Regions from separate parts of the Lactobacillus leichmannii genome, predicted to be linked through region 1. Evidence: riboswitches for the same ligand, from Rfam matches in the RefSeq annotation. Region 1 holds a riboswitch; the other holds the start of a gene.

Evidence for each region. A riboswitch is a leader RNA that binds a small molecule or an ion and turns the genes downstream of it on or off. The one in region 1 is predicted to bind lysine.
Region 2: another riboswitch for lysine. It lies ahead of DS743_RS08300 (ABC transporter substrate-binding protein/permease); the one in region 1 lies ahead of dapD (2,3,4,5-tetrahydropyridine-2,6-dicarboxylate N-acetyltransferase).

The regions. Positions count from the first base shown of each region.
Region 1 is NZ_QOCY01000030.1:5,716-18,080, forward strand. Features, by position in the region: gene DS743_RS03270 (FAD-dependent oxidoreductase) at 1-1,049, shown strand, start outside; gene DS743_RS03275 (GNAT family N-acetyltransferase) at 2,209-2,766, opposite strand; gene DS743_RS03280 (SLAP domain-containing protein) at 2,992-3,528, opposite strand; gene DS743_RS03285 (peptidylprolyl isomerase) at 3,560-4,147, opposite strand; gene DS743_RS03290 (aminotransferase class I/II-fold pyridoxal phosphate-dependent enzyme) at 4,264-5,445, opposite strand; gene dapB (4-hydroxy-tetrahydrodipicolinate reductase) at 5,482-6,261, opposite strand; gene dapA (4-hydroxy-tetrahydrodipicolinate synthase) at 6,264-7,193, opposite strand; gene DS743_RS03305 (N-acetyldiaminopimelate deacetylase) at 7,216-8,370, opposite strand; gene dapD (2,3,4,5-tetrahydropyridine-2,6-dicarboxylate N-acetyltransferase) at 8,431-9,144, opposite strand; lysine riboswitch at 9,260-9,436, opposite strand; gene DS743_RS03315 (aspartate kinase) at 9,657-11,030, shown strand; gene dapF (diaminopimelate epimerase) at 11,032-12,018, shown strand; partial or broken gene DS743_RS03325 (RNA-guided endonuclease TnpB family protein) at 12,286-12,365, opposite strand, start outside.
Region 2 is NZ_QOCY01000054.1:13,310-25,674, forward strand. Features, by position in the region: gene DS743_RS08280 (hypothetical protein) at 1-72, opposite strand, end outside; gene DS743_RS08285 (NAD-dependent protein deacylase) at 183-881, shown strand; gene DS743_RS08290 (DUF488 domain-containing protein) at 868-1,239, opposite strand; gene DS743_RS08295 (DNA-3-methyladenine glycosylase) at 1,322-1,948, shown strand; lysine riboswitch at 2,042-2,217, shown strand; gene DS743_RS08300 (ABC transporter substrate-binding protein/permease) at 2,337-3,920, shown strand; gene DS743_RS08305 (amino acid ABC transporter ATP-binding protein) at 3,924-4,685, shown strand; gene DS743_RS08310 (hypothetical protein) at 4,733-5,191, opposite strand; gene DS743_RS08315 (C40 family peptidase) at 5,392-6,519, opposite strand; gene DS743_RS08320 (HNH endonuclease) at 6,749-7,660, opposite strand; gene DS743_RS08325 (hypothetical protein) at 7,782-7,916, opposite strand; gene DS743_RS08330 (SLC13 family permease) at 8,508-9,665, shown strand; gene DS743_RS08335 (LemA family protein) at 9,823-10,377, shown strand; gene htpX (zinc metalloprotease HtpX) at 10,394-11,293, shown strand; gene DS743_RS08345 (helix-turn-helix domain-containing protein) at 11,439-12,104, shown strand; gene DS743_RS08350 (hypothetical protein) at 12,273-12,365, opposite strand, start outside.

The sequences.
Region 1 (12,365 bases):
TAGAAAGCGGCGGAGTCCTTATGACCGAAACTTCGGCCGAAGAAATTGTTCAAGAACAGGGTAAAGTAACTGCCGTTAAAGCAAACAGAAAAGGCGAAGAAATCACCTTGGAAACTAAAGCCGTAATCTTGGCTGATGGGGGATTTGTTGGCAATAAGGACGAAATCAAGCGTACTTTAGCAATTGATCCAGATGACCTGTACTCAATGGGTGAACGGAAAGCTACCGGTGATGGCCTGCAGATGCTCAAAGAAGCTGGTGGCGTTAGCGATTACAAGAGAATTTTTGAAAACCATGCGGCAACTGTCTACTCAAAGACGGATCCAAAGTGGCACAACGCAAGTCTTTTTGACTTGACCAACATCCCACTCTTATGGGTTAACCGGGAAGGCAAGCGATTTACTAATGAAGACGTAGTATATGATTTCGCATTATGGGGTGATTCAGTCTACCAGATCGGTGGATACTACTACTTCCTTTTTGACCAAGCAACTGTCGATTATCTACGTCAGCAAGCTTTGGACTGGGCAAGTTCATTTGAAAGAACCTTCCGCTTGTTAGATAAAAAGACAATGACTTATCAAGTTGGTCCATATCCGCAACTAGATCAAGATTTAAATGAGGGTATCAGCCAAGGTGCTGTCTTCAAGGCAGATAACATTCAAAAATTAGCAGAGAAGATTACGGTTGATCCAGCAAATCTTACTGCAACAGTTAACCGATACAATGAACTGGTGGTAGAAGGTAAAGACATGGATCTTTACAAAGATGACCGTTTCATGACTTTGTCGGTCAAAGAGGGACCTTTCTATGCAGTTCGTGCTAATTCAACTACCCTGGGGACTGTCGGTGGTGCATTAGTCAATGAGCATTTTGAGGCTCTAAATGTGAAGAGACAAGTAATTGATGGTATTTATGCTGTCGGAAATGACGCATCAGGCCTTTATGACTCATCTTATCCAACAATTGAAGGCTTAAGCAACGCTTTTGCATGGAATTCAGGTCGAATTGCTGGCCGGTATGCTAGTGCTTATGCAGCAATGAATTAAATAGAACAGAAAAAGCTCTACCTAAAGTTTGGGTAGAGCTTTCGTTCTTGCAACCAATTTAAATCTATCATGACTGACCAGAAATTTTAACTTTGTCAGTGCTTCAGCGACTTCCATAGGCTCCAATATCTCCTTGATTTTTGTACCACTATTATACCATCTCTTCAAATTTCTGCTACTAATTAGTAGCACAACTAAAAACTCACCTCCAAAAGCGGGGGAGGGAACAGGGGAGGCGGTACCTTGCTACCTCCTTTTTGCTACGGCTTCTGTACAAACCGGCGAGTTTGTGCTTACATTAAATTATTGTAAAAGGAAGTCGATATCGTACATGAAGCATGTTTTTCTAATCAAGTCCAGATCAGTCCAGAAGTGATTCCCTCATCAAAAATGTCGAAAGGGTGATGGAGGGGAGAGATTGCGAGATCTACTTTAGTGAGTACAAGGACCATGTAAAAGAAATCGTCAAAAATTACCCTGAAAAAACATGATTCTATTCAGTTGGCATTGACACAATTTTAGTCAATGATGAGCGCTACTGCGTCAACGTTGGCTGCTTTGGACTTGACGCCTTGATTGCTTGACGTTAAAGCGCTTAAAAGCGCAGCATATGTAGCTTCAATTCTGCGCAATATTAGCCGCTATAAGTTTGCCAAAGTAAAGGTCATAGGCCACAAAATGGCCTGCTTTTTTAACGACCTGGTCACGCTCTGTGCCTTCTGTAATGGACGTTTTTACGGCGGGGCTTCCAAATTTCACCCAAATCAAAGATCAACGACAGTATAACAACGCCTGCTGCAATGAATCTTGATGGTGAAAAGTGAATCTTGATGGTGAAAAGAAGGAAGCAGCGAAGTATCATCTGGTCGTTCAGCCAAAATCCTTGAACTTGGTCATTTGACAGACTAGCTAGCGAATCTGCCGCAATACGGACAGATTTTTTTGTAGCTTGATAAAACAGATTTTTTTGTAGCTTGATAAAACAGAAATCAAAAGCAGAAAAGAAAAATAAAAAATGCCCAAAAACTCAGTAAAATTGCTATAAAGCAAATCCTTGAGCCAAAAGGGCATCTCGAACTTCTGTCATTAAAATTATAGTTTTAAACTAACACACGTAAGAAATCAGTGGTAAAACTTTGAGCTTCAAGCAAAGGGTAGCTTAGTACTTTTCCTGCACATCAGGCCATTCTTCAGCAAGCACCGCGTACTCACTACTATCATGATAGCCGTCTCTAAGGATCAACCGGCCCTTATGGCAGCCTTCAAACCGCATCCCTAGCCGTTTAGCCACATTATTGCTTGGCAGATTGTCTACAGCGCACTGCAGCATAATTCTGTGTAGGCCATATTCCCCAAAGGCGATATCGATGATAGCCCGGGTAGCCAGCGTCATGATTCCGCGTCCGCGGAATTCTTTGCCTAAAAAGTAGCCGATATCTGCCTCAGAATACACAGCATCAATTGAATTCAAGCTGACTTTGCCAGCTAAACGGCCATGATACCAAATGTGCAGGTCTAAGGCTTTGCCTTCAGCAAACCTGACTAAACCACGCCTAATAGCGTCAGTCTCAGCTTGCACGTCATGAACGTGGTCAACCCAAGGCAAGTAGTAGGATAAATTGTCCCGGTTTCTGTCAATTAAGTCATACAGAGCTTCACCGTCAGTCAATCTTGGCACGGCTAACTCTAATTCATCGTTGATCTTGTAGCTAAACATAAACTCATCTCCAATCCAAAAGCAATTGCTAAAAAGATTATCTGAATTATATCAGAGCGCAGTATTAAATACTACCGGGCAAAATGATCATCTGGGGCTAAGCAGCGTCCTCTCTCGCGATTTTTGCTACTCAACTTTACATAATATGTATTATTCGAACCATTAGCTAAAAACGAAATCGTATCCCCTCCAACCAAAAAAGCACTGCATTTGCAGTGCTCAAGTTTAAGATGTTTGCGGTTCAGTTGTTTGGTTCTGTGTGTTTGGATCACTAGTGACTTCGCCCTTAGGCGTTTCAACGTTGTTTGCCTTAACGTACAAGCCAACGCCGATTGCCCAGTACTTGCTGCCATTGATTTTTTTCTTGCCGCCATAGACAGTTACCAGGCCATTCTTCAGCAAGACACCGGAATTCTTCATCCGCTTGCCACTGCTGGAATAAATGTAGCTGTTATGGTTCAACTGGCAATCTAAGCCAACCACGTTCATATATGCCACGTACTTGTTTTGGCCGATCATGATATATGGCTTGTCACCAACATAATTAATCATGCTGTAGCAGCCAACGGCTTTACCGGCCAGGATCTTCTTGTCCTTGGTCCGTTTGCCTTTTTCGTCATACACGTAAGTGTTGACCATGGCATTCTTGTAAAACGGTTTGTCAGCATCTGAAGCTGCCGTAGTCTTTGCCTTTGGCGCCAAAATAATGGCAAAAGCCAGTACAAATATTAACTTAACGAGCCAAACCCGTTTTAACTTCACTCTTGTTCACGCAAACCTTTCTTACTTACTCTTAGTCAGCAATTTCAACAGTCGTGATTACCACGTCTTCAAGTGGCTTGTCGTTGCCGTCCTTGGCTACCTTGGCAATTTCGTCAACGACATCCATGCCTTCAGTTACATGGCCAAAAACAGTGTGTCTGTGGTCAAGCCATGGCGTACCACCTTGCTTGTAAGCCTTGACAACTTCTTCTGGGTATTGGGCATCGCGCAATTGTTGAATGAAGCGCTTTGGCATGTTCTTGTTTTGCACGATGAAGAATTGTGAACCGTTGGTGTTTGGACCAGCATTAGCCATTGACAAAGCCCCGCGCAGGTTGAAGAGTTCGTTTGAGAATTCGTCTTCAAAGTTGTGGCCCCAGATGCTTTGACCGCCGGCACCAGTACCTTCCGGGTCCCCGCCTTGGATCATGAAGTCGCTGATCACCCGGTGGAAAGTTACGCCGTCGTAGTAGCCCTTTTGTGCCAGGCGGACGAAGTTTTCAACAGTCATTGGTGCTTCTTCTGGGAAAAGCTGAATGACGATGTCGCCGTGGTTGGTCTTGATAGTTGCCTTTGGGCCCTTGGCTTGGTCAAGGTTAAGTTGTGGGTATTCAGACATTATTTATATGCTCCTTGTCATACTAATTCTTTAGATTCTTTCTAAATTATATCATTCGGCATAAAAAAAGACAGCAAACTGAAAAAAGACAGCAAACTGCTGTCTTAGGAAAAATATTAGAGCTGAGCAACGTATTCACCAAGCCGCTTGACTACTTCTGCCAGCTTGTCATCGGCTGCCGCGTAAGAAAAGCGGACATAGCCAGCAGATCCTTTACCAAACACGCTGCCTGGAATCAGACCAACTCTGGCTTTCTTAGCCACATCTTTGGCGAAAGCAAAGTCATCACTGCCGAACTTCTCCGGAATCTTGGCAAAAATGTAAAATGCCCCTTGCGGTACGGCCATTTCAAAGCCCAGCTTGGTCAGATTATCAACCATGAAGTCCCGCCGGCGCTGGTAGGCTGCCTTAAATTCTTTTGGATCGTCAAGCCCCTTGGTCAAAGCCTCAATTGCCGCGTCTTGGGCGATATTGTCCACGCAGGTCACCATGAAGCTGTGGGCCTTGGCCACATTTGGCAGTAAACTTGCCGGAGCCGCGATATATCCAAGCCGGTAGCCGGTCATGGCATGTGACTTAGATAAGCCGCTGATCAAGATTACCTGTCCTGGCAGTAAAGTAGCCAAAGAGAAATGTTCTTGGTCGTAAGTCAGTTCGCTGTAGATTTCATCACAGATTGCCAGCAAATGGTGCTTCTTGATCACTTCCGCTAAAGCAGTTAACTCAGCTTTGGAATAAGTCCGCCCTGTTGGGTTGCATGGATAGTTGAGCATGATTGCCTTAACCTGGTCGCCGGCCGCCTCAATCTCCGCTTCCAGCCGCTCTGGCGTCAAGTTAAAGCCAGTATCTGAGGTGTCGATCATCACCACTTCCCCGCCTGCCATTTCAATGTTGGTGAAATAAAGGGAAAAGACTGGTGTTGGCACTAAAACCTTATCACCTGGATTTAAAAGTCCCAGTAAAGTTGCCGTAATTGCTTCAGTTGCCCCGTCAGTGACAATAACTTCAGTTTCCGGGTCATAGTCAACCTGTCTGCTTGCCGCAAGATACTTGCTGATAGCTTCACGCAGGGCCAGCTTCCCTTTTGATGGCCCGTAGTGGGAGTCGTCTGCTTCAATTCCCCGAATAGCGGCCCTTTTAACATGATCTGGCACCGCGAAGTCTGGTTCCCCCAAGGTGAGCTTGATGATTCCCGGAATCTGGGAGATTTCTTCGTCAAAAGCCCGGATGGCTGAAGGCGCGATTTTAGCAAGATTTCTGTTGCCTAAATCCCGCAAGTTAGGATCTGTTTCTGGCATGATGATCGTCTTTCTATAAAAAACAAAGAATACTGTCTACAAAATGTTTTCCAGGCCGACATAGAGCTGGTTTAAGTCAGCTGCCTTTTCCAAGGCAACCTTGACCCCGCTCATGAAGGATGACCGGTCAAAGGAGTCCTGCCGGATGGTCAAGGCTTCCCCCTTGCCGCCAAAAAGCACCTGTTCATGAGCGACGTAGCCTGGCAAGCGAACCGCGTGCAGCTTGATGCCTTGGTAATCGCCGCCTCTTGCCCCTGGCAGGCTTTCTGTCGTGTCTGCTGCTGTTTGGTGGGGCTCGCGGACTTCAGCGATCAGCTTGGCTGTGGCCAAGGCCGTGCCTGATGGAGCATCCTTCTTGTCTTCGTGGTGCATTTCGATGATTTCCACGTCTGGGAAGTACTTAGCTGCTTCTTGGGCAAACTTCATCAATAAAACAGCTGACATGCCAAAGTTAGGAGCGATCAAGCCGCCAATTCCCTTCTCCTTGGCCAATTGCTTCAACTCGGCTTCTTGCTGGTCAGTCAAGCCAGTCGTCCCTACGATTGGCCGGTAGCCGTTTTCCAAGGCATAGCGGACGTTTTGGTAGACAGAGGCTGGTACAGTAAAGTCAACCCAGATATCTGCTGCGTCGGCTGGAATTTCATCCAGGCTGGTGTACAGCTTAGCGCTTGCTGGCAGGCCATAGTCTGCTGGATCGCTGCTCTTTAAACGGTGGGCCAGGCCGGCCGTTATTTCAAAGTCTGGCAGGCTTGCTACTAATTTAACGACTTGCTGGCCCATTGAGCCGGCAAAACCGGCCAATAAAATTCTTGGCATTCTTAATCTCCTTCTAACATATCACGCGTCAGCTGACCAGCTAATGCATCCTTCGGCAGCTTCAAAGCAGTGGCGAGTTCTTCCTTTTCTTCATCGTTCAAAGCTACAAGCGGCAACCGTAAGCCGCCTACTTGGTAACCCATGGCAGCTAAAGCCGCCTTAACTGGTGATGGTGACGGGAACATGAACAGGGCGTTCATCCGCGGGGTCAGCCAGCGCTGCAGGCTGCCGGCCAAGGCAAAGTTGCCCGCGTAAAGTTCATCGTACATTTCCCGCATTCTTGGGGTGTACAGGTGACTGGCAACTGAGATGACCCCGTCAGCGCCCAAAATTCTGGCCGTCAGCGCCTGGGCATCTTCGCCGGTAAAGACGGCAAAGTCTACTGGCCGGCCGGATACGATCTCTTCGATTTCTTCCAGGCTGGCGCACTGCTTGATACCGGCAATATTGGGATGCTGGGCCAGCTGTAAAATAGTTGACACTTCCATTTTAACCCCAGTCCGGCCCGGAATGTTGTAGATGACTACTGGAATGTGAACCTGGTCAGCAACTGCCGTAAAGTGAGCGATCATTGACCGCTGGTTTGGCTTGTTGTATGGCGGAACGACAACCAAAGCATAGTCGATGCCCGGGATCTGGGCAACTTCTTCAGTAAAAGCAATGGTTTCCGCTGTGTTGTTACTGCCCGTGCCGGCAATAACCGGTACACGCCCATTTACAATCTGACCAAAGCGGGTGTACAAGGCGATCTTTTCGTCATGGGTCAAAGTTGGCGTCTCACCAGTTGTCCCGCCAATCACAAAGCCGTTAGAGCCCTGGTCAATCAAGTTGTTGGTTAATTCAGTCAAGCTGGCAAAGTCGATCTGTCCGTCTTCCGTAAAAGGCGTAATGATTGCTGTCAGTAAGTCCGCGTTTTGTAAGTTTTGGTTCATTGTATTTGCCTCTATTGTTTCCTTAGTCTTCTGTCATCCGGTATTCCAAAAAACCGGTAATTGCCGCAATGCCGCGGCTGATTGAACTTTCCTGGGGGGTTAATGTCGCTGAGTGCAGGGGTGAATCGTCCTCAATACCCAGCCAGAACATGGTTCCCGGGATCTGAGCCAGGAGGTAGCCGAAGTCTTCCCCGGTCATCGCCGGGGCCGTTTCGACATATTCAACCCCGTCAGCCTGCTTCATGTATTTAATGAAGTTTTCAGTTAATTCCGGGTTATTTTCAACTGGCCAGTAGCCGCCTTGGTTGAGTTCCAGCTTGACTTTGACGCCGAAGCTCAGCTCAATTCCCTGGCAGACTTCGGCCAGCCTTTTGTCGATCAATTCGATCATGCTTTGGGTAAGTCCCCTGATCGTGCCTTCAATTCTGGCTGAATCGGCGATTACATTTCTGATCTTGCCGGCAGTCAACTTGCCCAAGGTGATAACCCCGCTTTGAACCGGATCAATATTTCTGGAAATGATGGTCTGGACCTGCATAATCAAGGCCGCTGCCGCGACAACCGCGTCATTTGACAATTGCGGGAAGGCAGCGTGCCCGCCCTTGCCTTGAATATCAATGTTGACTTCAGTCGTTCCGGCAAACAAGGTGCCGTTCCGGCAGCCAATCGCCCCAGCCGGCAGACTTGGGTTATCATGCAGGCCGTAGAATTCATCAACATGCCACTTACCGGTGAAAAGTCCCAGCTGGTAGGCCTTCATGCCGCCGCTCTCGCTTTCTTCAGCCGGCTGGAAGAAGAACAGGAGGTTGTCAGTTGGCTGATGCTCGCTAAAGTAGCTGAGAACACCCAAAGCAACCGTCATATGGATGTCGTGCCCGCAGGCATGCATCACACCTTGGTGCTTGGAAGCATATGGCAGGCCGGTTGCTTCAGTTACCGGCAAAGCATCAATATCCGCCCGGTAGCCGATGGTCCGTTTAGCCTTTGACCCCTTGACCAGAACCAGGAGCGCGGTTGGCAATTCTGCTGGTTCCCTGATTTCCAGGTAGTCTTGCTTCATCTGCTTGATCACATCCAAGAGATAAGCATGGGTTTGATATTCTTTTAAAGCCAATTCCGGGATCTGGTGGAGTTGGCGCCGGATTTGAAGCAACTCGGCTTCGGTCAATACTGCCATTGAAAAACTTCCTTAATGTGGACTAACTTATGTCTGTTTTGTTTACTTTAACTTGACTCTTTACAGCTTACGCAGGTCTTCTTCCAGGCCGGTCTTGCTTTCTGTCTTGGCATCGACTTCCTTGATTACCTTGGCTGGAACGCCGGCAACCACCGTGTGCGGAGCCACATCCTTGGTCACAACCGCACCCGCTGCTACAACTGCACCTTCACCGACGTGGACGCCTTCCAGGACAACCGCGTTGGCACCGATCAGAACGTTATCGTCAATGCGGACCGGCAAGGCAGAAGCTGGTTCAACCACCCCGGCTAAGACCGTACCGGCACCGATGTGGCAGTTCTTGCCGACGATCGCCCGGCCACCTAAGATCGCGCCCATGTCGATCATTGAGCCGGCACCGATTTCCGAGCCAATATTAATTACCGCCCCCATCATGATAACCGCGTTATCACCGATCAAGACCTGGTCACGGATAATAGCGCCTGGTTCGATCCGGGCATTGATTTCTTTAAGGTCCAGCAAAGGAACGGCTGAATTGCGGGCCGTGTTTTCCACGCGGACAGATTCAAAGTCAGCTTCGTGTTCTGCTAAAAACGGCTTAAGAACTTGCCAATCGCCGAAGACTACGCCAGCTTGACCGCTAACAAAAGGATCCGTTCCATCTGGGAAAGTGACTTGATCAAGGCCGGCGCCTCGCAAGTAAACCTTAACCGGGGTCTTCTTTGGTGCTGAACCAATGTAGTTGATAATGCTTTGCGCGTCTAATTCTGCCATAATATCTTTCTCTTTCTAATCTGCATCTGTTTCTGTTACTTCGAAGAGACAAAGAAAAAGCTCCAGGTTGCCTTAACAATCTGGAGCCCGAAAAATTCAAAATCAAATTCTCTCGTCAAATTGCAAGCGCAACGCAGGTACCTTCCCTGCGACAGTCCATGGCCTCTTAAGCCATAGCCCAGCCAATCCGCCTTGCCAAAACGGACGCTTCGGCAACCTCCCCTTTCTTGCAAGTTCTCCGCCTGGCTGGCTCCCTTGCCTTACTCTTGTCGGTTGCGCCTCTTCAATTTGTAGTCAGTTTATAATATTGGCCTCATCTTGTCAACAGCTTTTCAGCTTTTTATTTGCATATTTTTATTTCAAGCTTCCTCAAGCACTGGTATCAGAATGTTTAGAAGGCGATTATCATGAATTTTCAGAATCTTTCTTTGCATTTTCCAGAGAAAAATGGTAAAGTCCATTCTGATTAAACTTAAATTATGATTAAAGACAAACACGAAAGAGAGTAGCCCATGAAAGTTGTTAAGTTTGGCGGCAGTTCCCTGGCTAGCGGTCCTGCTGTAGAAAATGCTTTGAAGATTATTACCGCTGAAGCTGAAAGACAAGTTGTCGTTACGTCTGCACCAGGCAAACGCTTTGACGATGACATCAAGGTCACTGACCTTTTGATCAAGTACGCCCATGAAATCAACCATGGCAGAAACGGGCTTGAAGTTGCTGACCGGATCTTCCAGCGCTACGTTGAAATCGGCGAGTACTTTAACTTGCCGCTCGAAGAAATCTTGCCCTTGAAAGAAATCCTGCTGAATTTGCCAAAGGAGCACTATCCAAACAAGAACTATCTGCAGGCGACCTTTAAGGCCCACGGCGAGCGGCTTAACGCCAAGCTGATTGCGAAGATTCTGCAAAGCCAAGGGGTAAAGGCCCGCTATGTTGATCCTAAAGATGCCGGGATCATCGTTACCGGTAGTCCAAACAATGCCTCTGTCAACCCGGAAAGCTACCAGCTCCTGGAAAACTTTGCCTATGACGCTGACGAAAAGCTGATTTTCCCAGGCTTTTACGGCTATACTCTGGCTGGCCATATTGCTACCTTCTCAAGAGGTGGTTCAGACATTACCGGGGCGATTTTGGCCAGAGGTTTCCACGCTGACTTATATGAAAACTTTACTGATGTCGATGCTATTTTCTCCGCTAACCCGAAGGTTGTTGACCAGCCACAGCCGATCCACACGATGACCTACCGGGAAATGCGGGAATTGTCTTATGCTGGTTTCTCTGTCTTCCACGATGAAGCCTTGATCCCGGCCATTCAAGGGCAGATTCCAATCAATGTGAAGAATACCCAGCACCCGGAAAAGCGCGGGACCATGATCGTACCGGAAAAAGGCTTCAAGCCTGAAACCGTCATTACCGGGATCGCCAGCGGCAAGCACTTTGGTGCCCTCTACCTGCACAAGTACCTGCTCAACAAGGAAGTTGGCTTTACCCTCCGCATCCTGCAAATCTTAAACAAGTACAAACTGTCCTATGAACACATGCCAACCGGGATTGACGATTTGACTTTGATCTTTGACCGGGACACATTAAACGATGAATTGATCGACCAGATCTGCAATGAAATTCAAAATGAAGTCAGTCCTGACCACTTGGAATGGATCAGCAATTACGCGATTATCATGCTGGTCGGTGAAGGGATGAGGGACCGTATCGGGGTCATCCGGGATATTGCCACGCCTGTAGCCAGAGAGGGTATTTCTCTCCGGATGGTCAACCAAGGGGCTTCCGAAATTTCTATCATGCTGGGCACGGCAGCTAAAGATGCCGACCGGGCGGTAGCCGCGATTTACGACTACTTTTTCAAGCAAGAAGCACAAGGAGAATAAGATGACTAAATTATTGAAAGTCCATGGCTCACAGAATTCCTTCTTCATTCTGGACCAGACTGAACTGGAAAATCCGCTGACTGATAATGAACTGCGGCAATTGACCCAGACACTTACTGATCACAAGACTGGCCTGCTTGGCGGAGCTGACGGCATCCTGTCAGTTGAGGAATCAAGACACCCAGGCGCTTTAGGCAAGATGCGGGTTATCAACACTGACGGCAGTGAAGCCTCAATGTGCGGCAATGGTCTTAGAACAGTTGCCCGCTACTTGCACGAAAAGACCGGAGAAAGCCAGTTTAAGGTGGAAACCATGTACGCTGACCTGGCCGTCCGGCAAGCTGATGACTTTGCAGAAGGAGTGCCGGCTTTCGGGGTAGAAATCTCCCCTGTCCGCTTCAATAAAGAATCTTTGCCTTTTGACAATTTGGGACATGACCGCCTGCTGGACACTCTGGTACCAGAACTGGTTCCAGGCTGGCGTTTTAGTGCTCTAGCCGTGCCTAATCCCCACCTCATCGCCTTTATCAAAGAAGAAGACCTGGAAAGTCCGGTCTTAGGAGAGCTTGGTGCCTACTTGAATGGAGAAAATCCATACTTCTCAGACGGGGTCAACATCAACTACACCGTTATCCGCGGCGATAGCCAGCTTTTTGTCAGAACCTACGAACGGGGCGTTGGCTTTACTAACGCCTGCGGGACAGGGATGTCAGCCAGCTCATTGGCCTTTGCCTTGACTCACCCGGACCTGGGCCACTTTGAAAAAGAGATCTCTGTCTACAATCCTGGCGGTATGGTCAAGACCGTCTTGCACCAAAAGGATCACGGCTACTGGATCGAACTGATCGGCAACGCGACTGAAACCCATACTATTGAAATTCCAGAAGACCAGCTGCACAGCGGCCAGGTTAAGCTGGAGGCGGTGAAGACCAAAGAAACTGGTGAACAAGCTGCATACCTGGCTTTCGTTGACCAGCTGACCAAGTAGCATCCGAATCATAAAACTTACTAAATCTTGATAATCACATCAATATTGGTAAGTTTTTCTGATATTTCTTTCTAGTTAAATCTATGGGTAGATTCAACTTGACAAAAGAAATCAGATTTTTAACCTTTTGAAGTTAAGGTCAGTGAGTACGGTTGGCTGTCAAATAACGCCAAATGGCATTATCCAATAGCTTTTTATCTGCCCCACTGGAAACTTTTAGCCTGGCAGTCGGAAAGGCATCTTGCCCGCAAAAAGCGGGCAAGCATATCATGATGCATCTCGAAGCAGTGTCTCGCCGCATTTCTTGCATTTGGTCAGTTCATGATGACTGCCGTATCTTTCCTCAA
Region 2 (12,365 bases), on a different contig from region 1:
CTGGCTGTACCAGCTGTAGCCGGCATAGGCCGCCAGCAGGGTGTCGGCGACCAAGTAAAATAACGTGTCCATGGATTACCTCAAATATAATATCTTCTGCAACTAGTAGCTTAATTATAGCAAACCAAGCGCTTATAATGAAATCAAAAGGTATCAGCCGTTTTTTAAGAAAGAGGCAAAAAATGGACCAAGCAAAACTTGCGGAATTTAAAGCAGACTTAAAAAAGGCCAAGCACCCTGTCTTTTTGACCGGGGCAGGCGTGTCAACCCACTCCGGCATCCCCGACTACCGGTCTAAGACTGGCATCTACAACGGGGTCAGCGAGCCCCCGGAAGTCATCTTGAGCGAGGAGACCCTTTATGACCGGCCTCAGCTTTTTTATGACTTCGTCATGCAAAATATGTACTTCCCGGACGCCAAGCCAAATATGATCCACGAAAAGATCGCGACCATCTGCAATGAAAAAGGGGCCCTCATCACCCAGAACATCGACACCCTGGACCGGCAGGCCGGCAACCAGCACGTGACCGAATTTCACGGCAACCTCTACGACATCTACTGCTCCAAGTGCAAGCAAAAGGTCAGCTATGAGGACTACGCCAAGGGCTACAAGCACGAGTGCGGCGGGATCATCCGGCCCGGCATCGTCCTTTACGGGGAAGGCATCAACCCGGCCAATGTCAACCAGTCCATCCTAGAAATGCGGCAAAGCGACCTGGTCGTGATCGTCGGCACCAGCTTCGTTGTCTACCCCTTCGCCGGTCTCTTAGGCTACGCGGCAAAAGACGCCAAAATCTGGGCCGTCAACTTGACTGAGATCCCGGCACAAGGGATCAAGCAGCTGACCGGTGACGCCTTGGAGGTCTTTAAGGAAGTTTAGCCAGAGCTTCCTCAGCTGCCTCCTTTAAAACTACGGCCTGGTTGTGTTCTTCATCTTTAGCCCCGTACAAAAAGAGGACGTCCCCTTTTTGCAAAAGCTCTTGCAAATGCTCCACGAAAGGCGGCCATTCCGGATTGTCTGCCAATTCTTCCAGGTAATCTTGGCGGAAGTCCGTGTACCGGGCCGGGTCATGCTTAAACCAGGTCCGCAAGTCCCGGCTGGGAGCCAGCTCTTTCTTCCACTCGTCTAAATTGGCGGCTTCTTTTTTGATTCCCCGGGGCCAGAGCCGGTCGACTAAGATCCGGTAGCCGGCGGGCTGCTCTTTGGCGTAGATACGGACAGTTTTGATCGTTGACATAGGCGCACGCTTTCTCTTAAAAACAGTTTTTATTACAGCTTTTACTACATTCCCTATTTTAGTTAGAAAGATTAATTAAGCAATGGACTACAGGAATTTTTTCACCGGCCGGCCCACCAGCGAGATATGCCGGGATTTGATCGGCCGCCCCTTTTATTATCAAGCCGGCGGGAAAAAAATTGGCGGCTATATCGTTGAGGCCGAAGCCTACCTGGGCATATACGACCGGGCCGCCCACTCCTACGGGGGCAGAAGAAGCCAGGCTAACGAGGGCCTGTGGCGGGCCGGCGGGACCATCTACATCTACTCCCAGCGGCAGTACGTCTTTTTTGACATCGCCTGCCAGGAAGAAGGCAACCCCCAAGGGGTCTTAATTCGGGCCATTGAGCCGGTCTGGGGCCTAGACCAAATGCTTAAAAACCGGGGCGGCAAAGACGGGGTCCTTTTGACCAATGGACCGGCCAAATTAATGCAGGCCATGGGGATCAAGTCAAGAAACTGGGACCTGGCCCCTTTGGCGGACTCCCCTTTCGTTATTGACTTGACTGAGAAAAAGCCGGCTAAAGAAATCATTGCTTCGCCCAGAATCGGGATCGTCCAGGCTGACCCGGCCTGGGCCCAGGCGCCTCTGCGCTATTATGTGGCCGGCAACCCCTACGTCTCTGGCATGAAGAAACGGGACTGGGTGGATGATCACGGCTGGCTGTAAATAAGAAAAGGGCAATCACAAAAATTCAGAAAACTAATTTTTTCTTGACTTTTTCTTAAAAGTAATTTAGCCTAAATGTAGTTAAAAATTATCCAATACAATAGAGGTCGCGATCGTTCACAAACACAAGGGGAGCTCACTGACAGTGTTGAGCCTTGTTATTAAGGGATATCGCCGAAATCAGCAGTGGGGTCGTGCGCACTGTTGGTTGGGCTGCAGGAGAAGATTCTGCAGACTGTCCTAGTTTTCTAGGGAGCGCTATAATTTTTGGTATTCATACTGAATTTTACAGAATCAAAGCAAGCCTCATTGTATACCGCAATGGGGCTTTTTTGCCGCTTTTTATTGTATTTCATAACTACTAAAAACATATCGGAGGTTTATTCAGATGAAGAAGCACAGCAGCTGGATTAGCGCCTTAATGGCGGCGGTCATGACGCTTGTCTTAGCTGTCAGTTGGAGCCAGCCGGCGCAAGCCAGCGGCACCTTGAAGATTGGTATGGAAGCCAACTACGCTCCATACAACTGGACCCAGACCACGTCCGCCAACGGCGCGGTCAAGATCGACGGGACCAGCTCTTACGCCAATGGTTATGACGTCAAGATCGCCAAGATCATCGCTAAGAAGCTGGGCAAGAAGGTTATCGTGGAAAAGACCCAATGGGACGGGCTTTTGCCAGCCCTGACCAGTGGCAAGATCGACTTGATCATTGCCGGGATGAGCCCGACGGCGGAAAGACGGAAGGCCATCAACTTTACCAGCCCATACCGGACCACCAACTTCGTGGTCATCGTCAACAAGCAGAGCAAGTACGCCAAGGCCAAGTACCTAACTAACTTCAAGGGGGCCAAGCTGACTGCCCAGCAAGGGACCCTGCACTACGACCTGATCAAGCAGCTGCCAGGGGCCAAGCGGGAACCAGCCTCCAAGGACTTTGCCGCCATGCGGGAATCCCTGGAAGCCGGCACGATCGACGGCTACGTGGCTGAAGACACGGAACTGACTTCCTTCCAGATGATGGACTCCAACATTACCGGGGTCAACCTGTCTAAGATGAAGGGCTTCAAGGTCTCCTCTTCTGACGCGGAAGTTTCCATCGGGGTCAAGAAAGGCAACGACCAGCTGCTCAGCCAGGTTAACAAGGTTTTGGCCGGCATTTCCACTTCAGAAAGAAACAAGCTGATGAAGGAAGCCGTGCAGCAGCAGCCGCAGACCAGCACCAAGAAGGAAAACTGGCTGGTTTCCATGCTGAAGAACTACGGGCAGATGATCCTGGAAGGGATCGGGATGACTCTCTTGATCTCCCTGGTCGGCACCATCGCCGGTTTCTTCATCGGTTTGCTGGTCGGCATCGTCCGGACTATTCCAGAACCAAAGAACAAGTTCAAAAAGTGCCTGTTAGCCTTCTGCAAGTGGCTCTTATCCGTCTACGTTGAAGTCTTCCGTGGCACGCCAATGATGGTACAAGCCGCGGTTATCTACTACGGGATCGCCCAGTTCTGGCACATCAACCTGAACAGAACGGTTGCCGCTTTGATCATCGTCTCCATCAACACCGGGGCCTACCTGGCCGAAGTTATCCGCGGGGGGATCATCTCCACACCGAAGGGGCAGTTTGAAGCCGCCAGTGCTTTGGGGATGACCCACAACCAGAGAATGTGGAGCATCATCCTGCCACAGGCTATCCGGAACTGCCTGCCGTCAATCACCAACGAATTTATCGTCAACATCAAGGACACTTCCGTATTGAGCATCATCTCAGTATCAGAACTGTTCTTCGTTGGTTCAACGATTGCCAGCCAGAGCTTCCAGTTCTTCCAAACCTACCTGGTCATCTCGGTCATCTACCTCTTCTTGACCTTTACGATCACCCGGATCTTCAACTTGATTGAAAAGCACATCGAAGGTCCTGAAAACTACAACATGATGGTCAACCAAGTTCAAGTCGGCAAGCAGGAAGGAGACAAGTAAAAAATGGCTGATTACAAGGATAATGAAATTATTTTAAACGTTCAGCACCTGCAAAAGGCTTACGGTGAACACCAAGTTTTGAAGGATATTTCCTTTGAAGTCCACAAGGGCGAGGTTATGACGGTCATCGGTCCTTCCGGTGGTGGTAAGTCAACCATGCTCCGCTGCATCAACTTGCTGGAAGATACAACTGGCGGGGAAATTCTTTTCCATGACCAGAACATCCTGGATGAAAACTACAACATCCCCCGCTACCGGTCCAAGGTCGGCATGGTTTTTCAGCAGTTTGAGCTTTTTGAAAACAAGAACGTCTTGCAAAACTGCATGATCGGCCAGGAACTGGTTCTGAAGCGGTCAAAGGCAGAAGCCAAGAAGATTGCCCTGGAGAACCTGAAGACCGTTGGGATGGATCCCTACGTCGACGCTAAGCCCCGTCAATTGTCCGGTGGGCAGAAGCAGAGAGTAGCGATTGCCAGAGCCATCTCCATGAACCCGGAAATCCTCCTCTTCGACGAACCGACCAGTGCCCTTGACCCAGAAATGGTCGGGGAAGTTTTGGAAACCATGAAGAAGCTGGCCAAGACTGGTTTGACCATGATCGTGGTTACCCACGAAATGACCTTCGCCAAGGAAGTTTCCGACCAGGTCCTCTTCATGAGCGACGGTTACGTGGCTGAGCAAGGCAGCCCGGATGAAATCTTCAACCATCCGCAAAGCGAAAAGACCCAGAAGTTCTTAGCCAACTTCCGTGGCCCGCAAATTTAATTACACGCAAAAAGCAGCCTCACGGCTGCTTTTTTTCTGTTTGCGATTTAGTTGTTTCCCCCGCGATTAGTAAATTTTTCCGTCAAGGCAAAAGCAAAAATAACTACGATAAACAGCATGAACAGGTCAAAAATAATTGTCCATGTTTGCTGACTATCATAAACCTGCATAGTCAGTGACGAGGCCAAGCCCAGGCAAGCTAACTCATTAATGATCAGCTGCAAAAACCAGACAAGCTTCTGCCAAGCTTGTTTTACCTTGTCTTGCTTGAATTCAAAGAAGTAAGTCCAAAGAGTGGCGACCACGATCATCACTAGCAAAAGCAGGTAGGCCAGGAAGAGCGGCCAGGAAACACTTTTGGCCACCCGGTCCATGAAGCCCAAAAAGCCATTGGCTGGTCCGGACAAGCGCCACTTGGGAGAATTGTCTACAATCAAGCGCAAAGGCCAGGTAGCAAAATAGCCATTAGCAATCAGCTGTAAAACAAAAACAATTTTCTTTTTCATTCTTCCCACCTCATAAGAATCAGCAATTTTTTATTTTCAAAACAATTATATACACAAAGACTTGTTAAAGACTACACATTTTTCCTAAATAAAGCGATTATAAATAAAATAGTACACCTTTAATTATAGCCAGGCAAAAGAAGACAGCGCCAGCCGGCTGGCTGACGCTGCTTAAACTGTTTGATATCGATGGGAAATTTTTAGCCTAAAACGCGAACGGCAAAGCTTGGCGTGTATGATGACACGCTGCCAGTCATCACGTTTTGGCCTGGGGCTGGAGCCATGACGTATTGGCCGCCGCCCAAGGCGATGGCTACGTGGTAGGCTGAGCCGTATGAACCCCAGAAGTAGAGGTCACCAGCTTGGGCGCTGGCCACGCTAATCTTAGTGCCGGCGTATTGCTGGGTGTAAGTAGTCCGGCCCAGGTTGATGCCGAAGTGGCTGTAAACGTATTGTACAAAGCCGGAGCAGTCAAAGCCGCTTGGCGTGGTCCCGCCCCAAACGTAAGGCACGCCCAGGAAGGTCAAAGCGTATGAAGTAATCGCGCTGGCACTGGCTGAGGCAGTTGTAGTTGCAGTTGAGGTTGAAGCAGTTGGTGCCTGGCTGACTGCTTGACTTCTGCTTGCTGCAGTGTTAGTGCTTGAAGTAGTGTTAGCATTTGATGCTGCAGTATTAGTGTTGGTCGTAGTGGACGCACTGCTGTTAGATGCAGTTGACTGGCTTTGAGTGTTGGCACTAGTGCTGGTGTTGGAATTGCTGCTAGTGTTAGTAGTAGTGCTCTTCTTGGCCTTTGGCGCCTGGCTGGAAGCAGTCGTGCTGGTTGATGAAGCAGTGTTAGTGCTTGCTGCAGTTGAGCTTGAGCCAGTAGTTACGCCGTTTACCCCGTAAGCAGTCATGCCAGCCCGCAAGTTTAAACTTTGGCCGATCAAGATGGTGCTGCTTGACAAGTTGTTGGCCTTCATCAAAGTACTTACTGAAACGCCGTACTTCTTAGCCAAACTCCACAAAGTGTCACCCTTTACGACCGTGTGGGTCGTTGAAGTAGTGTCAACGGTACTGGTTGAAGTGCTAGTCTTAGCAGTCTTGGTTGCCTTGTTTGACTTAGTTGGGATTTGCAGCTTCTGGCCCACGTAGATCAAGTGGCCGGAAACGCCGTTAGCCTTCTTCAAGTCGCTTACTGAAACGCCGTACTTCTTTGACAGGCCCCACAGGGTATCGTTCTTAACAACAGTGTAGCTGTCAGCCAAAGCGCTGGCCCCAGTAGTTAAAAGGGCGCCAGATGCACTCAGAGTTGCCAAAGCAGTCATCAACAGGTTCTTTTTCTTCATGAAACGTCTTTTCTCCTTTAACATGTGGTTTGATTTGATAACAATCTATAGTATAACTTTCAATTGTTACAGGAATGTATCGGTCTGATTACAAAACGAAAAAGCGCTACAAGTTGTCCTGTAGCGCTTTTTAAAGCTTTTTAAGCCTGTACATTCTGGAGACTTTTTCCGTAAAAAGTTTCCTGGTCTAACTTTTAATGTTCTCTGCATAAGCTTTAAATTATCAAAGCTAGATGATTTCCTTGTCCTGCTGGGCCAGGTAGAGCTTCCAGCCCAACTTGAAGTGGTCCTCGCGCAAGCGGCGGGCCGCGTCATAGTCACTCTCTAAACTGTCAATGGCATCCCGCAGTCGCTTGTTTTCCTTGCGGATGGCGGCCAGTTCCGGGTCATTCACCACGCCCTTTAAATGAACCTTGGCGGCCAGCATGTTCCGCCGGTCTTGGAATTCTTTTTCCAAGGGGCCCAGGGCGTTCTCGTACTTGACCAGCTTTTTGTTTAAAGGCTGCAATTCCTCGTTGAGCTTGACGAAAAGGTCATAAGGCATATTAGACTTGATCCGGTTACACTCGCTGCAGGACAAAATCAGATTGTCCAGGCTGTTATCGTGCGAGACGGAGACCGGGTCCTTGTGGTCCACGCTCCGCCCCCGCCGGCCGCAGTACTGGCAGCGGTACTTGTACTTGGCCCGGATCCGCTCCCGGTCGATATAGTCAACCTCGTTTAACTGAAAGTCAACGCTGAGGCCTAAGGCCTGGAGTTTTTCCGCGAAAGGGAGTTTTCCTGGCAAAAAGAAGCTGGGATCATCCTCAGCCTTGATCACGGCCTGGTTGAAGTCTGCTCTGGGCAGCTGCTGCCTGGCCAGGACATTTCCATCATATTCCTGCATGAGGGCCTCGTAGGACCGGCGGATTTTTAAGTCCGGCAGAGAAAAGTCCCCGCTTGCTTCCCCGTCCTTGCCCACAAAGGCATAGAGGAGGTTGGCCGCGAACAGCTTGACCACGGGATTGGGGTAAGCTGCCGGATCCAGCCCCCGCTGCCGGCAGATGTCACACAGGCTGGCCAAGCGGTCATTGACCAGGCCGGGCAGCTTGAAATGCAGGGATTCCAGTCTTAAACCGCAGCTGCTGCACTGAAACTTCATTTTTGCCTCCTTGTTTTCTTTCTTACTCGTCTCTTAGCTTTTTCCTATCATAAGGCAAAAAGCAAGCGAAAAAAAGACCCTGGCCAAAAGCCAGAGTCTTTATTGTCTGTTTAAAAACAAATTACTTGTTTTCGTCCTTAGCTGCTTGGTTCAGGAAGCTGATTATAGCAGCGGCGTGAGCAACGCGTTCCTTAGCGTTAGAAGCGTTACGTGGACGACGGTGTGGGTTGATACCCGTGTGGATATTTCTTGACATGTCTCTTCATCCTTTCATCGATTTTCGAAAATCAGTAGTCATTATACCCCTCTTTCCCCATGTTAGGCAAGCCTTTTCGGCATTTCTTTGCCCCTCCAGCCCCTTTTTAGCTAAAAGCAAGGGCAAATATCTTCCGTCAGAAATGTTAAATGGATTTAGCAAAATGTCCAAGGGGGATTTTTGCCAATTTGTCACTTCTGTTTTCACTTCCGGCAGCGCTTACATTATTTTGGAAATCAAAAGCAGGCTTTTGACTTTTTTGTGGCCGTGTAAAAAGTCGACACGTTTTAATCTCTTAAAAAAGGTAGCAAAGTCCGTTTTTTGTCTTCCGGAATAAATCCCTTATTTTAGCCATATAAACCGCTTTCTAAAGTCTTTTCTATTTTTTTAGCAAGCTAAAAAATTCAGATTTTTGACCTGCCGCGTTTCGCCAATATCTTTTCAATAACATTTGTTCGTTAATTTCGAACTATTGAGATTTAGGGAAAAATGGTTGACAATGGAACTACACGAAAGTAAAGTTCATTTTCGCTTTTCGTTAACTTTACGTAAATTTTGTAAACACCATTCTAGCTGAGTAGAGGATTTTATATGGAAGCCGCCAAAAGCAAAAGTTCAAATAATTTTTTGACCATCTTTTTGACCACCTTAAAGGAAATTTTTAGCGACCGAATTCTGCAGATCACCATCGTGATCACCATCATCAGTCTTTTCTTTGCCCGGCCGCTCAGCGCCGACATGAACTGGCACACGATCGAGTCTGTCACGACCATGCTGGTCTTGATCCAGGTCTACAGCTACCTGCACGTTCTGGACATCATTGCCTATAAACTGGCGGCGATCGCTGACTCTACCCGGAAGCTGATCCTCCTCTTTACTCTCTTGTCCGTCTTCTCGGGCATGTTCCTGGGTAACGACATTACCTGCTTGACCATGATCCCCCTGTACTTGAACATCGCCAAGAAGTACAAGCTGCCGGAAATCCTGCCGGCCACTTTGATCGGGATGGGGGCCAACATCGGGGCGGCCTTCACCCCATGGGGCAACCCCCACAACATCTTCGTGGTCTCCAACTACCACTTAGTGCCCGCTATCTTCTTTAAGTGGACCCTGCCTTACCTGATCGTGGCCATGGTCGTCTTTCTCTGCATCTTCTTCTTTATCCCGAAGAAGAACATCCCGACCCAGGAAGTCGTTGAAATCAACGTCAGCTGGCCAATGACGATGATCACCACGGTCATCTTCTGCTTCTTCTTCGTTGGCGTCTTCAAGTTCGTTCCAATCTGGATGCCGATGCTGGCCTCCATCATCTGGGCCTTGATCGTCAACTGGAAGATCCTGCTCCACATTGACTACTCCCTTTTGCTGACCTTCACCCTCTTCTTCGTCTTCATCAGCGACATCCAGCAGATTCCTTTTGTCGTGACCCTGATCCACGGCCTGGTCGGCACTGAAATGAGCACTTACTGGACATCCATCCTGTCCAGCCAGGTCATGAGCAACGTGCCATCAACCATCCTGGTCGGCAAGTTCTCCAAGTACGCTGAAGCCTTGACCCTTGGTTCCAACATCGGCGGCTTCGGGTCACCAATCGGGTCCATGGCCAACATGCTGGTCATGCGGACCTTCTACGCCCACGCTTCCAAGGATGCCAAGAAGAAGTTCTTCCCGAAGTGGCTGGGCTACCAGATCGCCGGCTTGATCATCCTGTCCCTTATCGGCTGGGTCATCGTCAAGCTGAACCTGTAGTAAGATATTAAATCTCTCGCGCGTCTCCTTATTGGAGGCGTTTTTTGCTTAAAAACTAGTGCTCAGTTGCCTTTTAATATATAATTTACTAAAACGGCCGGAAGCATCTGGTCAAAGTTGATTTCGCCCCTCTGGGGCCTAGAAAGGGAGGCAAAAAATGGCAGTCTGGATTATTGCTATTTTAGTCGTATTAATCGTTATTTTTTACATTTCAGCCTACAACGGCCTGCAAAAGGCCAAGGTTAACACTGAAGAGGCCTGGAGTCAGATCAGCGTTCAGCTCAAGCGGCGGAACGACTTGATCCCTAACCTGGTGGAAACCGTCAAGGGCTATGCCAAGCACGAAAAGGAAACCCTGAGCAAGGTGGTTGAACTCAGAAACCAGCTGACCCAGTTGCCAGCTGACGACCACGAAGGGGCCATGCAGCTGTCCAACCAAATCACTGACAGCTTGAAGACCATCTTCGCCCTGTCTGAAAGCTACCCAGACCTGAAGGCCAACACTAACTTCGCCAACCTGCAGGAAGAACTGACCAACACGGAAAACAAGATTGCCTACTCACGGCAGCTCTTCAACTCCAGCGCGGCTGTCTACAACAAGATGCTCCTGGTCTTCCCATCCAACATCGTGGCTAACATCCACCACTTCACTAAGGTTGACTACCTGGAAATCCCTGAAGAAGAAACCAAGGTACCAAAGGTATCCTTTTAAAGGCTAAGGGATCGCCATGCTATACCAACAAATTGCCCAAAACAAGCGGAAGACGGCCGGAGTCCTGGTCGTTTTCGTTTTGATCTTTGCCCTGGTGGGCGCGGGCCTGGGCCAGCTGATGTGGGGCAAGCCCCTGCCGGGCGTATTGACCGCCGGCGTCATTGCCTTGATTTACTCTTTCCTGGTCTTCCAGGATCCGGTCAATGTCGTCATGAGCATGAACCATGCCCAGCATTTAAATAAAGAGGACAATCCCCAGCTTTTTCATATCGTGGAAGACATGGCCTTAGTGGCCAATATTCCCATGCCCGAAGTCTACTTGATTCCGGACAAGAGCCCCAACGCTTTCGCGACCGGCCTGTCGCCGGACAAGTCAGCCATTGCTGTTACCCAGGGCCTGCTGGACATGATGAACAGAGAAGAGCTGGAAGGGGTCCTGGGCCACGAGATTTCCCATATCCGCAACTATGACATCCGCCTGTCCATGGTGGCCCTGGTTTTAGTCAGCGCCATCAGCTTTATCGCCGACTTTGCTCAGCGCTGTGTCTGGTTCGGCTTTGGCCTTGACCGGGACGATGATGACGACCGAGAAGGCGGAACGATTGGGATGATCATCGGCGTGATCGGGGTTATTTTCGTTCTGATCCTGGGGCCTTTGGCGGCCAGCCTGGCCCAGATGGCCCTGTCCAGAAACCGGGAATACCTGGCCGACGCCAGTTCAGTTGAGCTGACCCGGAACCCGCACGGCTTGATCAGCGCCTTGACCAAGATTGAGAACAGCCCGCCCATGCAGGCGGCCAGCAGCGCCAGCGCGTCCTTGTATATTGAGGACCCGATCAGACGGCACAGCTTAAGCCACTTGTTTGACACCCACCCAGCTACGGCTGACCGGATCAAGCGCTTGGAAAAAATGTAAGTCAACACAAAAGCTTCCAGATGAAAATCTGGAAGCTTTTTAGCTCTGCCTAAATTTAAGTTATATTTATCTCCCGGCTTCTATTTGCTATAATGTGCGTATTAAATTGCTGTTTTTTCAAAAAAGTGTATTAGAGGAAAGAAAAATGTACGGACAATATTTTAAAAGACTGCGGAATTATAAGAAGATGACGCTAGGTGAAGCAGCAAAAGATATTACTTCAAGCCCCGCCTTGTCACGCTGGGAAAATGATGTCGACGATATTCGGCTCAAAAAGTTTTTAGCCCTCTTAGACCGGTTTGATATCACCCCCAGGGAGTTTTTCGCATATACGGAAGTCCAAGGGAATCTAGACAACTCCTACTATGATGAACTGCAATTGCTTGTCCAGCAAAAAGATCAACAAAAACTCTACCAGATCTTTTTACGTCAAATCAGCAGCTTTCATCAAACAAAAGATCCAGATATTTTAGGAAAGGCCGTCGCCGCGACCAACAGCTATTTTACTTTGACTAAAATAAACTATTTAACAGAAGCTGACCTAAAGAGTTTTAAAGATTTACTGCTTGATAGCGAGTACTTAGATTTCAAAAGCCTGCGTTTTCTTGAAAATTCTGTTTATTTGATTGACTCTGACCTGCTCATTTCATACAGCAGTAAAATCATCCACCAACTCAACCACTTAGAACAGGTAGAATATGAACTGTATTTGAATGCCTGGACGGCTCTAACCAATATTGTTTTCAAGCTTGATCCAACAAAAACAAAACTCTGTCGCAAGCCACATTTTGAATCAGTTGCTGACAATTGATTTGCCACAGCAAATGGCCACTTTTAAAATCAGAATCGTTTTTTTAAAAAAATTGCTGGCTTACCGTGAAAGCGGCGATGACCGAGAAATCAATGCTTATTTAAAATCTCTAACTGAAATTGGCTTAAGCAATTTGGTAAGTGAACTATTGGATTATTGGGGTAGCGTTTACTGATAGCCATTGCCACTCAGCCTAGGCGTTACAATTTGACCTTCAAAAACCAGATTGAAGCGTTCAAAATGAGGTATTAACGACTGAAC